Regions from separate parts of the Streptomyces sp. NPDC001515 genome, predicted to be linked through region 3. Evidence: riboswitches for the same ligand, from Rfam matches in the RefSeq annotation. Region 3 holds a riboswitch; each other region holds the start of a gene.
What was found. A riboswitch is a leader RNA that binds a small molecule or an ion and turns the genes downstream of it on or off. The one in region 3 is predicted to bind cobalamin.

Region 1 (5,329 bases), on a different contig from region 3:
CCGTTCTTCTACTGGTACCAGATGCTCTGGGTGCTCATCTCCACGGCGCTCACCATGATCGCGTACAAGCTGTGGCAGCGTGACCAGCGCGCCCGCAAGGGAGGTGCGTCGTCATGAAGGACGGCGTGAACGGCGTCGCGCTCGGCGTCTTCATCTTCTTCTTCGTGGCCGTCACCGTCATGGGCTTCATGGCGGCCCGCTGGCGCAAGGCCGAGAACGAGGCCAGCCTCGACGAATGGGGCCTGGGCGGACGGTCGTTCGGCACCTGGGTCACCTGGTTCCTGCTCGGCGGCGACCTCTACACCGCGTACACCTTCGTCGCCGTCCCGGCGGCGATCTACGCGGCGGGCGCGGCCGGCTTCTTCGCGGTGCCGTACACCATCCTGGTCTACCCGCTGATCTTCACCTTCCTGCCCCGGCTCTGGTCGGTGTCGCACAAGCACGGCTACGTCACCACCTCGGACTTCGTCCGCGGCCGCTTCGGCTCCAAGGGCCTGTCGCTGGCGGTCGCCGTCACCGGCATCCTGGCGACCATGCCCTACATCGCGCTCCAACTCGTGGGCATCCAGGCGGTGCTGGACGTGATGGGCGTCGGCGGCGGCGAGAACACCAACTGGTTCGTCAAGGACCTGCCGCTGCTGCTCGCGTTCGCGGTGCTCGCGGCGTACACCTACTCCTCCGGGCTGCGCGCGCCGGCGCTGATCGCCTTCGTCAAGGACGGGCTGATCTACCTGGTCATCGCCGTGGCGATCATCTACATCCCGATCAAGCTCGGCGGCTTCGACGACATCTTCTCGGCCGCCGCGGACAAGTTCGCCGGACCGCCCGGCGGCAAGCCGACCGGGGCGCTGGCCCCGCCCGAGGCCGGGCACTGGGGGTACGCCACGCTGGCACTCGGCTCCGCGCTGGCCCTGTTCATGTATCCGCACTCGATCACGGCGACGCTCTCCAGCCGCAGCCGTGACGTGATCCGCCGCAACACCACGATCCTGCCGCTGTACTCGCTGATGCTGGGCCTGCTCGCCCTGCTCGGCTTCATGGCGATCGCGGCCGGCGTGAAAGTGGAGAACGGCCAGCTGGCGATCCCGCAGCTATTCGAGAACATGTTCCCGGACTGGTTCGCGGGCGTGGCCTTCGCCGCCATCGGCATCGGCGCGCTGGTGCCCGCCGCGATCATGTCCATCGCGGCGGCCAACCTGTTCACCCGCAACATCTACAAGGACTTCCTGAAGCCCGACGCGACGCCCGAGCAGGAGACCAAGGTCTCCAAGCTGGTGTCGCTGCTGGTGAAGGTCGGCGCCCTCGCCTTCGTCCTCACCATGGACAAGACGGTCGCGATCAACTTCCAGCTGCTGGGCGGGATCTGGATCCTCCAGACCATGCCGGCCCTGGTCGGCGGCCTCTTCACCCGCTGGTTCCACCGCTGGGCGCTGCTGGCCGGCTGGGCGGTCGGCATGGTCTACGGCACCGCCGCCGCGTACGGGGTGGCGAGCCCCACGCAGAAGCACTTCGGCGGCTCCTCCAAGGAGATCCCGGGCCTCGGCGAGATCGGCTACATCGGTCTGACCGCCTTCGTGCTCAACGTCGTGGTCGTGGTGGTCCTCACGTTCGTCCTGAACGCCCTGAAGGCCCCCGCCGGCATCGACGAGACCTCCCCGGAGGACTACACGGCGGACGCGGGCGACCCCGGGGTGACCGAGGTGCTCCCGCCGGCCACCGCCGGTGCGCCGGGCGGGCACTGACGCACGGTCACGGGCCGTCGCGCCCCCGGCTGCCGGGGGCGCGACGGCCCGTTCGCGCGCGGGCGCGGAACCCGGTCGCGGACCGTGCCGGGGCGTGGGGCAGACTCCGCACATGGACATGACGATCCGACCGGTGGACCCCTCGGAGCACGCCCTCCTCGGCGAGATCACCGCCGAGGCCTATCTCGGGGACGGGCTGCTGGACTTCGGTGCCGACGACCCGTATCTGGTGCACCTGCGCGACGTGGCCCGGCGGGCCGCCGAGGCCGAGGTGCTGGTCGCGGCGGACGCCGGGGGGCGGGTGCTGGGCGGAGTCACCTACGCGGCGCCGGGCAATCCCTGGGCGGACATCGCGGGACCGGACGAGGCGGAGTTCCGGATGCTGGCGGTCGCCCGCGAGGCGCGCGGGGCGGGCGCGGGCGAGGCGCTCGTACGGGCCTGCATAGCCCGCGCACGGGCCACCGAGGGCGTCACGGGCCTGGTGCTGTCGACCCAGCCGGCCATGCGCGGGGCGCACCGGATCTACGAACGCCTCGGCTTCGTACGGACCCCCGAGCGGGACTGGGATCCGATCGACGACCTGAGGCTGCTGACCTACCGGCTGGAGCTGCACTCCTCCGTCTGAGCACCCATGCGACACAACATGTGGGGGCCGCCTCATCCGGCGGCCCCCACATGTATGCTCATGCTCGCTGTCGCCGCAGGGGAATCCGGTGCGAATCCGGAACTGTCCCGCAACGGTGTGTTCGGTGCGCTTTCGCGCACCTCCAGTCCGAGGACCTGCCGACAGCGCACCCGGCTCGACCGAACCGGGTGCCCAGACGTCCGGGCCTCGTGGATGGGCCGGTGGACGCCGCACGGAGTGCCGCCCTGTCCGGGCCCCGCTCCGCCCGGCTGCCCCCGCGCACCCGACGGCCCCGAGCCGAGCGAGGGAGAGCACCAGGTGACCATCGCGCCAGCCGATCCGGTCTCAGCGGCCGAGTCAACGGGAAGCACGGGCGACGGACCGGGGGCCGCGCTGCTGCGGACCCTGACCGCGCTCACCGCGGACCTGCCCGACACCGACCCCGGACGGGTCGCCGCCGCCGCGCTGCGCGGCCGCAGCGCCCACGCGGACGAGGCCGAGCTGCGCTCGCTGGCCACCGAGGCCGCCGCCGGGCTCATCTCCGAGGACCCCGCCTACTCCCGGCTCGCCGCCCGCCTGCTGACCCGCGCCGTCGCGGAGGAGGCGGCCGGGCAGGGCGCCACCTCGTTCTCCGCCTCGGTCGCCGTGGGCCACCGCGAGGGGCTGATCGCGGACCGCACCGCCGCGTTCGTGGCGCGGCACGCCGACGCGCTGGACGCGCTGGTGGAGGGGGCGCTCGCCGAGGGCGCCGACGACCGCTTCGGCTACTTCGGGCTGCGCACCCTGCACAGCCGCTATCTGCTGCGCCACCCGCACACCCGTCAGGTCATCGAGACGCCGCAGCACTTCATGCTGCGCGTCGCCGCCGGACTGGCCGAGGACGAATCGGCGCGCGCCCTGGACGAGGTCGCCGCGCTGTACGGGCTGATGAGCCGGCTGGACTATCTGCCCTCCTCCCCCACGCTCTTCAACTCCGGCACCCGCCATCCGCAGATGTCCTCCTGCTATCTGCTGGACTCGCCGCGCGACGAGCTGGACTCGATCTACGACCGCTACCACCAGGTGGCCCGGCTCTCCAAGCACGCGGGCGGCATCGGTCTGCCGTACTCCCGCATCCGCGCCCGGGGTTCGCTGATCCGCGGCACCAACGGGCACTCCAACGGCATCGTGCCGTTCCTGAAGACGCTCGACGCCTCCGTGGCGGCGGTCAACCAGGGCGGCCGGCGCAAGGGCGCGGCGGCGGTCTACCTGGAGACCTGGCACGCGGACATCGAGGAGTTCCTGGAGCTGCGCGACAACACCGGCGAGGACCAGCGGCGCACGCACAACCTCAACCTGGCGCACTGGATCCCGGACGAGTTCATGCGCCGGGTGGAGGCGGACGGCACCTGGTCGCTGTTCTCCCCGTCGGACGTGCCGGAGCTGGTGGACCTGTGGGGCGAGGCGTTCGACGCGGCCTACCGGGACGCCGAGGCCCGGGGCCTGGCGCGCAGGACCCTGCCGGCCCGTGAGCTGTACGGCAGGATGATGCGGACGCTGGCCCAGACCGGCCAGGGCTGGATGACGTTCAAGGACGCCTCCAACCGGACCGCGAACCAGACGGCGGAGCCGGGCCGCGTGGTGCACTCCTCGAACCTGTGCACCGAGATCCTGGAGGTCACCGACGACGGCGAGACGGCCGTCTGCAACCTGGGCTCGGTCAACCTCGCCGCGTTCGTCGAAGGCGGCACGATCGACTGGGAGCGGCTGGACGCCACCGTCCGCACCGCCGTGACCTTCCTGGACCGGGTCGTCGACATCAACTTCTACCCGACCGAGCAGGCCGGCCGGTCCAACGCCCGCTGGCGCCCGGTGGGGCTGGGCGCGATGGGGCTCCAGGACGTCTTCTTCAAGCTGCGGCTGCCTTTCGACTCCCCCGAGGCCCGCGCGCTGTCCACGCGGATCTCGGAGCGGATCATGCTCGCCGCGTACGAGGCGTCGTGCGATCTCGCGGAGCGCTCCGGCCCCCTCCCCGCCTGGTCCGAGACGCGTGCCGCCCGCGGGGTGCTGCACCCCGACCACTACGACGCCGAGCGGGCCTGGCCGGAGCGGTGGGACGCGCTGCGCGCCCGGATCGCGAAGAGCGGGATGCGCAACGCGCTGCTGCTCGCCATCGCGCCGACGGCGACGATCGCCTCGATCGCCGGGGTGTACGAGTGCATCGAGCCGCAGGTCTCCAACCTCTTCAAGCGCGAAACGCTCAGCGGTGAGTTTCTCCAGGTCAACGGCTATCTGGTGGAGGAGCTGAAGGCGCTCGGCGTCTGGGACGCGCGGACCCGTGAGGCGCTGCGCGAGGCGAGCGGCTCGGTGCAGGGCTTCGCGTGGATCCCCGAGGAGGTGCGGGCGCTGTACCGCACGGCGTGGGAGATCCCGCAGCGCGGCCTGATCGACATGGCGGCGGCCCGTACACCGTTCCTCGACCAGAGCCAGTCGCTCAACCTGTTCCTGGAGACGCCGACGATCGGCAAGCTCTCCTCGATGTACGCGTACGCCTGGAAGCGCGGGCTCAAGACGACGTACTACCTGCGGTCCCGTCCGGCGACCCGGATCGCCCGCGCGGCGTCCGCCGCCGCCGCCGTCCCCGCGCAGGCTCCGGCGCCCGACGCGGACGCGATCGCCTGCTCCCTCGAAAACCCCGAGTCCTGCGAGGCCTGCCAGTAATGAGCGCCACCGACGAGAAGAACCTGCTCGACCCGGGCTTCGAACTGACCCTGCGGCCGATGCGCTACCCGGACTTCTACGAGCGCTACCGGGACGCGATCAAGAACACCTGGACGGTGGAGGAGGTCGACCTCCACTCCGACGTGGCCGATCTCGCCAAGCTCTCGCCGGGCGAGCAGCACATGATCGGCCGGCTGGTCGCGTTCTTCGCGACCGGGGACTCGATCGTCGCCAACAACCTGGTGCTGACGCTGTACAAGCA
Region 2 (5,329 bases), on a different contig from region 3:
GCTGCACGCCGAGCGCGCCACCACGCACAAGGAGACCGTGCCCGTCGAACGGGTGCGGATGGAGACGACCAGGGTGACGGAGCAGAAGGAGGTCTCCGCCGAGCTGCGCAAGGAGCAGATCGACTACGCGGACGGCACCGGCAAGAGCGGGAAGGACATGCCGGGCAGGGACACGGGCGGTGACCTGGGCAAGGGACGCCACCGCTGACTGCCCCACCCCGGCCACCGGCCGCAGCGCTCCACGCGGACGAGGGGGCGGACCCGCACCGGGTCCGCCCCCTCGTCCCGCTCTCCCACCGCCCCGTCCTCCGCACCGCCCCGGTGTTCACACCGGCTGCGGCAGGAAGCGGACGGAGGGCCGGTGCCCCGGCCCGTCGGGGGTGACGACCGCCCGTACCCGGTAGACCTCGGCTATCAGCTCCTCGGTGAGGACCTCGGCGGGGGTGCCGGCGGCGACCACCCGGCCCCGGTTCAGCACCGCGATCCGGTCGCAGAACATCGCGGCCATGTTCAGGTCGTGCAGCGCGATCACGGCGGTCAGCGGCAGCGCGGTGACCAGCGACAGCAGTTGCAGCTGGTGCTGGATGTCCAGATGGTTGGTCGGCTCGTCCAGCAGGAGTTCGCGCGGGCACTGGGCGAGCGCGCGGGCGATCTGCACGCGCTGGCGCTCGCCGCCGGACAGCGTGTGCCAGGACTGCGCGCGCCGGGCGGCCAGGCCGGTCCGCTCCAGCGCCGCGTCCACCGCCGCCTCGTCCTCGGGCGTCGGGGCCGACCAGGCGCGCCGGTGCGGGATGCGGCCGAGCCGTACGACGTCCACCACGTTCAGGTCGGCGTCGGTCGCGGCGTGCTGGTCGACGACGGCGATGCGCCGGGCGGCCGTGCGCCGGCCGATCCGCGCGAGCGGATCGCCGTCGAGGGTGACCACACCGGCCTCCGGGGCGAGCACCCCGGCCAGGATCCGCAGCAGGGTGGACTTCCCCGAGCCGTTCGGGCCGATCAGCCCGGTGGTGCCGCCGGGAGGCGGGGCGAGCGAGACGCCGTCCACGACGAGCCGGCCGCCCGCCCGCCGGTCCACCCGGTCGGCCCGCAGGCCGACCGGCTCCCCCGCGCTCACGGCGTCCGCCGGGTGCGGTGCAGGACCAGGACGAAGGCGGGGACGCCGATCAGGGCGGTGACGACGCCCACCGGTACCTCCTGGGGATCGAGAACGGTACGCGCCAGGGTGTCCGCCCAGACCAGGAACACGGCCCCGGCGAGCGCCGTGACGGGCAGCAGCCTGCCGTGCCCGGATCCGGCGAGCGCGCGGGCCGCGTGCGGCAGGACGAGGCCGACGAACCCGATGGCGCCGGCGGCGGCCACCAGCGCGGCGGTCAGCAGGGCGGTCGCGCACAGCAGCACCGTCCGGGTGCGTGCGACCCGGACCCCGAGGGCCGCCGCGGCGTCCTGGCCGAAGGCGAAGGCATCGAGCGTACGGGCGTGGCCCAGGCAGACCGCCAGGGTCGCGGCGAGGATCGCGGCGCAGGTGGCGACCTCGCTCCAGCCGGCGCCGCCGAGCGAGCCGAGCAGCCAGAACAGGACGCCCCGGGTCTGCTCGGCGTCGGCGGCCGTCATCACGACGAGGGAGGTCAGCGCGGAGAACAGCTGCATGGCGGCGACCCCGGACAGGACGACCCGGTCGGTGCTGCCTCCGAGGCTGTGGCTGAGCGCCATCACCAGCGCGAAGGAGCACAGGGCCCCGGCGAAGGCGCCGGCCGACAGCGACACCGCTCCCCCGCCGACTCCGAGGACGACGACGGCGACCGCTCCGGTGGACGCCCCGGAGGAGACGCCGAGGACGAACGGGTCGGCGAGCGGATTGCGCAGCAGCGCCTGCATGACGGTGCCGCAGACGGCGAGCCCCGCACCGCACACCGCGGCGAGCAGGGTCCGGGGCATGCGCAGGTTCCAGATGATGCCGTCGCGGATCGGGGAGAGGTCCGAGGTGCCGAGGCCGAGATGGGCGCCGACGGCGGACCAGACGTCGGGGACGGAGATCCGGGCGGGTCCGATGGTGACGGCGACCGCGACGGACAGGGCGAGCAGCAGGGACCCGCCGGCCCAGCCCAGTCCGGCGCGCAGCGCCCGCCCCGCCGCGCGGCCGGCCGCCGGCGCGGCCTCGTGCGGGGGCGCGGCCGGTGCGGTGTCGCTCACCCCGCCAGCCCGAAGGAGCGCAGTCCGGCCGCGACGCGTTCCACGCCCTCGACGGTGCGGATCGACGGGTTCATGGCCTGGCCGCTGAGCAGCACGTACCGCCGGTGCCGTACGGCGTCCATGGTCCGGGTGACGGGGTGGGACTCCAGGAAGGCGATCTTCCCCGCGGCGCTCTCGGCGGTCTGGGAGCGGCGGGTGAGGTCACCGATGACCAGGACGGAGGGATCGCGGTCCGCGACGGTCTCCCAGGTGATCTGCGGCCATTCCTCGTGGGTGTCGTCGAAGACGTTCTTCGCGCCGAGTGCGCGGGTGATGATGCCGGGGGCCCCGCAGCAGCCCGCCAGGTAGGGGGATTGCGCGTTGGCGAACCAGTACATCAGCGTGGCGCCGGAGGCGTCGACGGTCGCGGTGGCCTTCCGGACGCGTGCGCGGAGCGAGGCGACCAGCTTCTCGCCCCGTTCCGGTACGCCGAACACCCGGGCCAGCTCGCGCACTTCGGTGTAGACGCTGTCCAGGGCGAGGGTGCCGGTGCGCACCCCGTCGCCGTCCTTGCTGTTGTCCTTGGCGGTGCAGTCGGCGGGCGAGACGTAGGTGGGCACGCCCAGCTCCTCGAACTGTTCGCGCGGGGCGACGCCGCCCTTGGCCAGGGTGGAGGCGAAGGAGGCGCTGACGAAGTCGGGTTCCCGGTCCAGGACCTTCTCGGACGAGGGCCGGTTGTCGGAGATCCGGGGCACCGTGGCGGCGGCCTTCTCCAGGCCCTTCATCACCGGGTCGGTCCACGTGGCGGTCGCGGCCATCCGGTCCGCGAGGCCGAGCGCGAGCAGGATCTCGGCCGAGCCCTGGTCGACGGCGACGGCGCGTTCGGGGGCGCGGTGCACGGTGACGGCGCGCCCGCAGTTCGTGAAGGTCACGGGGTAGCCGGCGGCGTCCCCGTTGCCGTCGGCGGGCGTCTGCCCTCCGGTGCCGCAGGCCGTCAGCAGGACGAGCGCGGCGGTGAGCGGGGCGATGGTGCGGGCGTGGCCGAAGAGGGGCGGCACGGAGTACCTCGTCGTCTCGGGGCCCATGCGCGGGGCCCGGTGTACGGACTCCGCGGCCCGGTCCGGACCGCGGGTGCCAGCAGGTCTTCGGACTCGGGTTCACGCGGACGGGGCGCCTTCCCGGGAAACCGTGGTCTCCCAGTGGCCGTGGCCCCGCCCGTCCCCCTCACCGCTGCGCGTCAGTTCCGGATTCGCACCGGATTCCCTGACTCCTGGCTGGAGTTCGACTGGCACCGGGCACGCTACCACGAGCTTCCGCGCAGCTCAGCGGCGGTGCGGGCCGGTGGCCGGGGGCGCGGCCCCCTGCCACCGGCCACCGCGCGGGCACCCGGACGCGCCGGGCGCGGCAGGAACCGCCGGTCACCGCCGGAACGCGCGACGACAGGGCGTCGGGCCGGTCACCCCTTGGGGCGAACCGATTCGCCACCGGGGCCGGAGGTCTCCGCACGCCATGTCCCGGGCACTCCCGCCGGCTCCTCGGCGGGCCGGGTGTGCCAGGAGGCCCCCGGGTCGTCGTAGACGTCGGTGTACCGGGGGCCCGCGATGGGCCAGTCGGCGAGGAGTTCGTCGGGCAGCGCGAACGCCGCGGCCAGCTCCCGCAGATGGGGGGCCACGGCGGCGATCAGCTGCTCGACGGCGTCGGTCAGCCCCTCGACCTGATCGTTCGTCAGCTGTCCGTCGGCGAGCAGGTCCCCGCTGTTGCGGGCGATCCAGCGCAGGGCGAACAGCCGGGCCAGTTCGTCCAGCCGGTCGCGCGCCGGGCCCTCGGGCAGCTCCGCGAGCGCCTGCGCGTACGCCTCGGCCGCATGGCGGTAGGCATGGGCCTCGACGCCCCGCAGGGCCGGTCCCGACGCCGCGTTCCAGCGTTCCTTCGGGTCCTCGTGCTCCACGCGGGCCATCCGGCGGGCGGCCCGTGCGAACCAGAGCTGCTCGATCCGCTCCAGCAGGGCGGCCAGGTGGCGCGGATCGGTGAGGTCGCCGGGGGCCGGCCGGGCGGGCGGGCGCTCGGGGGCGTCCCGCACCGCGTCCAGGAGCAGGCTCGCGGCGGCGCGGGTGTGGATGGCCAGATTGTCGCCCTCGGCGGTGATGGCGCCCTCGACCCCGGTGACCAGCTCGGTCATCCCGTTGTGCTCCAGCAGCCCCTGGGCGCCGCAGCGTTCGCGGCTCTCGACGATCACGGACCGGGCCTGCCAGGTGATCCAGCCCTTGGCGACGTCGACCAGGCGCCCGGCAGCCGCGCGGTCGGCGGCCCCGGCCCGCTCGGCCCGCTCCCAGCGGTCGAGGGCGCGGCGGTGCAGCAGGCTCATCGCGAAGACCGTGGCCATGGCCTCGGCGAGCGGGCCGTGGTGGCTGCGGTGGGCGGAGACCGGCACGGGCGGGGCGCCGCGTCCGCCGGAGACGAGGCGGTGTCCGCCGTAGCGGACGGCGACGGCGAGGGTGGCGCGGGCCGAGCCCACCGCGCTGGCGCTCATGCAGATCCGTCCGGCGGTGACCCGGCCGATGGAGACGAGGAAGCGGCGCCTGCGGCCCTCGGTGCCGCTGCGGAAGACCCCGTCGTCACCGATCCGCCCCTGCACTCCCCCGAGCATCGCCCCGCGCGGCACGAAGACGCTGTCGAAGGAGGTCAGGCAGTGGTCGACCGGGCTGCCCATCCGGGCGGGCAGCAGCCGCACCCGGATGCCGGGCAGGGCCCGGGTGGTGTCCGTGAGCGGCACCAGGAAGAGGAAGACGCCCTCGTCGACGCCGTCGACGAGCAGCCGGGCGGCGACGAGCCCCGATTTGGGGCCGCCGGCCGGGCTGGTGTTCGGCATGAACTTCTGCGCGCCGGCGTGCGGGGTGTGCAGGACGAAGCCGTCCCGGTCGGGGTCGTAGGAGGCGGTCGTCTCGAGGGCGGCGGCGTCGTTGCCGTGCGCCACCTCCGTGCACAGGAAGGTGCCCATGCGGCGCAGCGCGAGGAAGTCCGAGAGGTCGCGGGGGTGGTCGGGGTCGTGGTCCAGGAGGCTGCCGAGGAACAGGTTGTAGTGGATGCCCGCGACGGTGGCGAGCGCCGGGTCCACCGGGGCGAGCCATTCGTGCATGGCGGCCAGGGCACGCGCGTCGCT
Region 3 (5,329 bases):
AGGACGAGGCCGCGGATCCGGTCCCGGAGCGCGGAGTTGACACTGGCGTGCAGGGCCATGGCGGCACCGGTGGACCAGCCGTGCAGGACGACCTGCTCGGCGCCGTAGCGGACGGCGAAGCGGAGGGCCGCGTCCAGGTCGCGCCATTCGGACTCGCCGAGGTGGGAGAGGCCGTCCGGGGAGCGCGGGGCGCCCGGATCGCCGCGGTAGCCGAGGTCGAGCACCGGGAGCTGCTGCCCGTGCAGGAAGCCCAGCACGTTGAGGGGGTGCGCACGGGTGGTGCCGATGCCGTGGACCGCGATCACCCAGGTGGCGCGGGCCCCGGGGACGAACCAGGCGGGCAGTGCGCCCAGTTCGCCGGGGATCTCGACCTCGCGGAAGTCCAGGCCCAGCGCCTGGGCGGGGTCGCTGGCGTACACCTCTGGGGTGATGTGGACCTTGGCGCCGGGGACCAGGACGCCCCGGTCGACGCGCTCCAGCCGGCGCACGACGGTGTCGGCGGCCTGGTGGGCCTGGTCGAGCACCGGTCCCACCACCGCGTGGACGCCGTCGCCCGCCAGTCCGTAGGTGCCGGGCCGCAGCGAGGCGAGGGACCGGGTGAGGGTGACCTGTCCGGCCGCCGTGGCGTGCACGGTCAGGCCGCGGTCGGCGGGAAGGGGTCGTCCGGACGGCGCCCCGAGGGCGGCGTCGCTGGAGAGCCGGCCGGCCGCGACCGCGGCCGCTCCGGCGCCGAGGATGGTGGTGACGGCCGCTGCCGTCGCTGTTGCCGGGCGCACGGCATCAGTCTCCGGGGCTCCCCGGGGCAGGGCCACCGGACGGGGGCCGTCCGGTGGCCCGGCCGTATACGGGCGGGGACGGCGGCGGTCAGCGCGGGCGCTGCCCGTACCCCTTCAGGGCCTCGCCGACCTCGGCCAGTTGCCCGGGGGTGAGCAGGGCCGGGGTGCGGCCGGGGACGGAGCTGGCGGTGAGCCAGAGGCGGCAGAGCCATTCCAGCTGGGCGGTGCGGTCGTACGCCTCGTCGAGGGTGGTGCCGTAGGTGACGGTGCCGTGGTTGCCCAGCAGACAGCCGGTGCGGTCGCGCAGGGCCAGGAGCATGTTCTCGGCCAGCTCCTCGGTGCCGTAGCGGGCGTAGGCGGCGACCCGGACGGGGCCGCCGAGCATCGCGGAGGCGTAGTGGAGTGAGGGCACCTCGGTGACCAGCGTCGAGACGGCGGTGGCGTGGACGGCGTGGGTGTGCACGACGGCGGCCGCGTCGGTGTTCCGGTAGACGGCGAGGTGGAGCGGGAGTTCGCTGGTGGGGGTCAGTTCTCCATGGGTCTGCCTACCGTCCGGATCCACGGCCGTCAGATCCTGGGGGCGCAGCCGGTCGTAGGGCACTCCGCTGGGGGTGACGAGGATCGTGGAGCCGACCCGCGCGGAGACGTTTCCCGAGGTCCCCACGACCAGCCCCTCGGCGGCGGTCCTGCGGGCGGTCGCGACGACCGCGTCCCAGGCCGCTTCGATCGATTCGCGCCACTCATCGCTCATACGAAGATCCTTTCCACGGATGAGCGGCCCCGCGCCGCCCCCTCGCGCGGGACCGCGCCAGGCCCCGAATTCTGGGCCACGCCCGGCCCGTAGCGGAATCCCGTCGCCGTCCGGCGGGCGAAGAGGGCGGCCGGGCTCCGGTTGGGGTCACCGCAAAGCCCTGCCCAGTTCATCTTCCGTTCACCCAGCTTGCCTACGGTCCACGTGCCAATGACGTCGAACGATTGCCTGGGTAAATGGAACACATCACGCTGCTGCTCGCGATAGTGATCGTGACAGCTCTAGTGTTCGATTTCACGAACGGTTTCCACGACACCGCCAACGCGATGGCCACGACCATCTCGACCGGCGCACTCAAACCCAAGACAGCGGTGGCCATGTCCGCCGTTCTCAACCTCGTCGGCGCGTTCCTGTCGGTGGAGGTCGCCAAGACGATCTCCGGCGGGATCATCAATGAAGACGGGCTCAGAACCGAGGTCATCTTCGCGGCGCTCGTCGGCGCCATCCTGTGGAATCTGCTGACCTGGCTGGTCGGCCTGCCCTCCAGTTCCTCCCACGCCCTGTTCGGCGGCCTCATCGGCGCCGCGGTGATGTCCGCCGGCTGGTCCTCCGTCGACGGCGGCACCGTCGTCACCAAGGTGCTGCTCCCCGCGGTCGCCGCCCCGATCGTCGCCGGTGTCGCCGCCCTGCTGGCCACCCGGCTGACGTACCGCATCGGCGGCCGGATCAAGGGCGACGCCCAGGAGAAGGCCACCGCCAAGGGCTACCGGGCGGGCCAGATCGCCTCGGCCGGCCTGGTCTCCCTCGCCCACGGCACCAACGACGCGCAGAAGACCATGGGCATCATCACGCTCGCCCTGGTCACCGGCGGCGTCCTCTCCCCCGGCTCCAACCCGCCGGTCTGGGTGATCGTGAGCGCCGGTCTCGCCATCGCGATGGGCACCTACCTCGGCGGCTGGCGCATCATCCGCACCATGGGCAGCGGACTGACCGAGCTCAAGCCGCCGCAGGGCTTCGCCGCCCAGACCAGCGCGGCCACCGTCATCCTGGCCTCCTCGCACCTCGGCTTCTCCCTCTCCACCACCCAGTCCTGCTCCGGCGCGGTGATGGGCGCGGGCCTCGGCCGCCGGGGGGGCGTGGTCCGCTGGTCCACCGCCACCCGGATGTTCGTCGCCTGGGGCCTGACCCTGCCGGCCGCCGGTCTGGTCGGCGCGGGCGCCGAGTTCGTCACCAAGCAGGGCACCTGGGGCGTCGTCGTCGTGGCGGTGCTGCTGGTCGCCGGCTCCGGTGCGATCTGGGCGCTCTCGCGCCGCAAGCCCGTGGGCCACGACGACGTCGCACCGTCCGGCGCCCGGACCGCGCCGGACGCCGAACCGGCCGGTGTCGTCACCACCGCCATCGCGGCCGTCAGCCCGCCGCCCACGCTCGCCGCCCAGCCCGACCTGACGGCGACCCTTCCGGCCCCGGCCGCGCCCGTCACCGCCGATCCGGCCCGACCCGCCACGGTGTAAGGACACACACATGCACATCGACTGGGCAGCACTCGGCACCGTCTTCGGCGTCTCCCTCGTCACCACCGTCGCCCTGGTGGGCCTGTTCACCCTCGGCATCGTCGGCCTTTCCAAGCAGCCGGAACCGGCCGCGCGGGGCGGCGCGGCGGGCGGGTCGGTCCTGCTGGCCCGCGCCGGCGGGTACGTCTGCTTCGGACTGTGCGCGGCGGCGGTCGCGTACGGGATCTATCTGATCGTCGCCTGAGGGCCGTACGCCCTCTCCGACCCCCACCGGGCCGGGCGCCCCTTCGCGGGTGTCCGGCCCTGTGTGTGTCCGCCCACACCGCGCCCCCGCAGGTCAACGGCAAGTTGACGGGTGTTCGCGGAGCGTGGTGGACTGCCGGAGCCATTACGGCGACAGCAGAGGAAGCCGGTGCGAATCCGGCGCGGTCCCGCCACTGTCACCGGGGAGCGGTCCCCCCTCTCGGACGTCACGGCCCACCGGGCCGGAAGACCGGGAGACCGCGGATCCGGGAGCCAGGAGACTCTGGTCGCCGTCTCGTCGAACCAGGGCGCGGACCCTGAGTGAGGACATATCGCCATGCCCGGCCCCGTCGCCAACCCTTCCCCGCCGCTTCCCCGTACCGGGGCCCGCCGAGGCGCCACGGCCGGCTGACCCGTGCGTGCCGATCGCGTCTTCGCGTACGGCGCCACGGCCGGGATGATCGGTGATCTGCTGCTCGGTGACCCCCGCAGGGGCCATCCGGTGGCCGCCTTCGGGCGGGCCGCGGCGGACGTCGAACGCCTGCTGTGGCGCGACCACCGGGGGTGGGGCGCGCTGCACACCCTGGTCTGCGCCGGCGGCGCCGCCGGGGCCGCCGCCCTGGCCTCCCGCGCCCTGCGCCACCGCCCCGCCGCCTCCGTGGCCCTGACCGCCGCCGCCACCTGGTCCGTCGTCGGCGGAACCTCCCTGGGGCGCGAGGCGCGGGCCATCGGCGGCGCGCTGGCCGCCGGGGACGTCGAGGGGGCCCGGGAACGGCTGCCGCATCTGTGCGGCCGCGACCCGCAGTCCCTGGACGGACCGCAGATCGCCCGTGCCGTCGTGGAGTCCGTCGCCGAGAACACCTCGGACGCCGTCGTCGGCGCCCTGGTGTGGGGGGCGCTGGGCGGCGTCCCCGGACTCGTCGGCTTCCGGGCCGCCAACACGCTGGACGCCATGGTGGGCCACAGGTCGCCCCGCCACCGGCGCTACGGCTGGGCCTCCGCCCGCCTCGACGACGTGGCCGGCTGGCCCGGCGCCCGGCTGACCGCCCTGCTCGCCACCGCCGCCGGAGGGTCGCCGCGCGCGGCGCTCCGGGCCTGGCGGGCGGACGCGGCCGCGCATCCGAGCCCCAACGCGGGCCCGGTGGAGGCCGCGTTCGCGGGGGCGCTCGGCGTGCGGCTCGGCGGCACGCTGGCCTACGGCGGCCGGGTCGAGCACCGTCCCGTGCTCAACGGCGCGGCGGGCCGGGCCGTGGAGACCGCCGACATCGAACGCGCGGTACGGCTCTCGCGCCGGGTCGGCGCCCTGGCGCTCGGCGTCAGCGTCGTGGCCCGGCTGGGCGCGGGCGCGGCTGCCCGCCGCCTCCGGTCCCGGGCCGGGGCCGCCCCCTCCCCCACCACCGGACGGAGCAGGACATGAGCGGCGGACTGCTGGTCGCCGGGACCACGTCGGACGCGGGCAAGAGCGTCGTCACGGCGGGCATCTGCCGCTGGCTGGTGCGCCGGGGCGTGAAGGTGGCGCCCTTCAAGGCGCAGAACATGTCGCTGAACTCCTTCGTGACCCGCGAGGGCGCCGAGATCGGACGGGCCCAGGCCATGCAGGCCCAGGCCGCCCGCGTCGAGCCGACCGCCCTGATGAACCCGGTGCTCCTCAAGCCCGGGAGCGACCGCTCCAGCCAGGTGGTGCTGATGGGGCGCCCGGTCGGCGAGATGAGCGCCCGGGGCTACCACGGGGGCCGGCAGGAGTCCCTGCTGTCCACCGTCACGGACTGCCTGGAGCGGCTGCGCGGCACGTACGACGCGGTGATCTGCGAGGGCGCGGGCAGTCCGGCCGAGATCAATCTGCGGCGCACCGACATCGTCAACATGGGCATCGCGCGGGCCGCCCGCTTCCCGGTGGTGGTGGTCGGCGACATCGACCGGGGCGGGGTCTTCGCCTCGTTCTTCGGAACGACCGCGCTGCTCGCGCCCGAGGACCAGGAGCTGATCGCCGGCTATCTGGTGAACAAGTTCCGGGGCGACGTCTCGCTGCTGGAGCCCGGCCTCGGCAT

Region 1: linked by a shared signal. The riboswitch ahead of ACWCXC_RS08985 (ribonucleoside-diphosphate reductase subunit alpha) and the one ahead of ACWCXC_RS06460 (cobalamin biosynthesis protein) in region 3 are both predicted to bind cobalamin.
Region 2: linked by a shared signal. The riboswitch ahead of ACWCXC_RS35445 (ABC transporter substrate-binding protein) and the one ahead of ACWCXC_RS06460 (cobalamin biosynthesis protein) in region 3 are both predicted to bind cobalamin.

Annotation. Positions count from the first base shown of each region.
Region 1 is NZ_JBSFHN010000006.1:36,709-42,037, forward strand. It holds gene ACWCXC_RS08970 (DUF3311 domain-containing protein) at 1-117, shown strand, start outside; gene mctP (monocarboxylate uptake permease MctP) at 114-1,742, shown strand; gene ACWCXC_RS08980 (GNAT family N-acetyltransferase) at 1,855-2,367, shown strand; cobalamin riboswitch at 2,422-2,544, shown strand; gene ACWCXC_RS08985 (ribonucleoside-diphosphate reductase subunit alpha) at 2,686-5,067, shown strand; gene ACWCXC_RS08990 (ribonucleotide-diphosphate reductase subunit beta) at 5,067-5,329, shown strand, end outside.
Region 2 is NZ_JBSFHN010000054.1:4,974-10,302, forward strand. It holds gene ACWCXC_RS35430 (PRC and DUF2382 domain-containing protein) at 1-208, shown strand, start outside; gene ACWCXC_RS35435 (ABC transporter ATP-binding protein) at 326-1,114, opposite strand; gene ACWCXC_RS35440 (FecCD family ABC transporter permease) at 1,111-2,118, opposite strand; gene ACWCXC_RS35445 (ABC transporter substrate-binding protein) at 2,187-3,254, opposite strand; cobalamin riboswitch at 3,289-3,474, opposite strand; gene ACWCXC_RS35450 (acyl-CoA dehydrogenase) at 3,626-5,329, opposite strand, start outside.
Region 3 is NZ_JBSFHN010000003.1:283,816-289,144, forward strand. It holds gene ACWCXC_RS06440 (alpha/beta hydrolase) at 1-776, opposite strand, end outside; gene ACWCXC_RS06445 (class II aldolase/adducin family protein) at 865-1,527, opposite strand; gene ACWCXC_RS06450 (anion permease) at 1,764-3,038, shown strand; gene ACWCXC_RS06455 (hypothetical protein) at 3,049-3,282, shown strand; cobalamin riboswitch at 3,442-3,564, shown strand; gene ACWCXC_RS06460 (cobalamin biosynthesis protein) at 3,697-4,698, shown strand; gene ACWCXC_RS06465 (cobyric acid synthase) at 4,695-5,329, shown strand, end outside.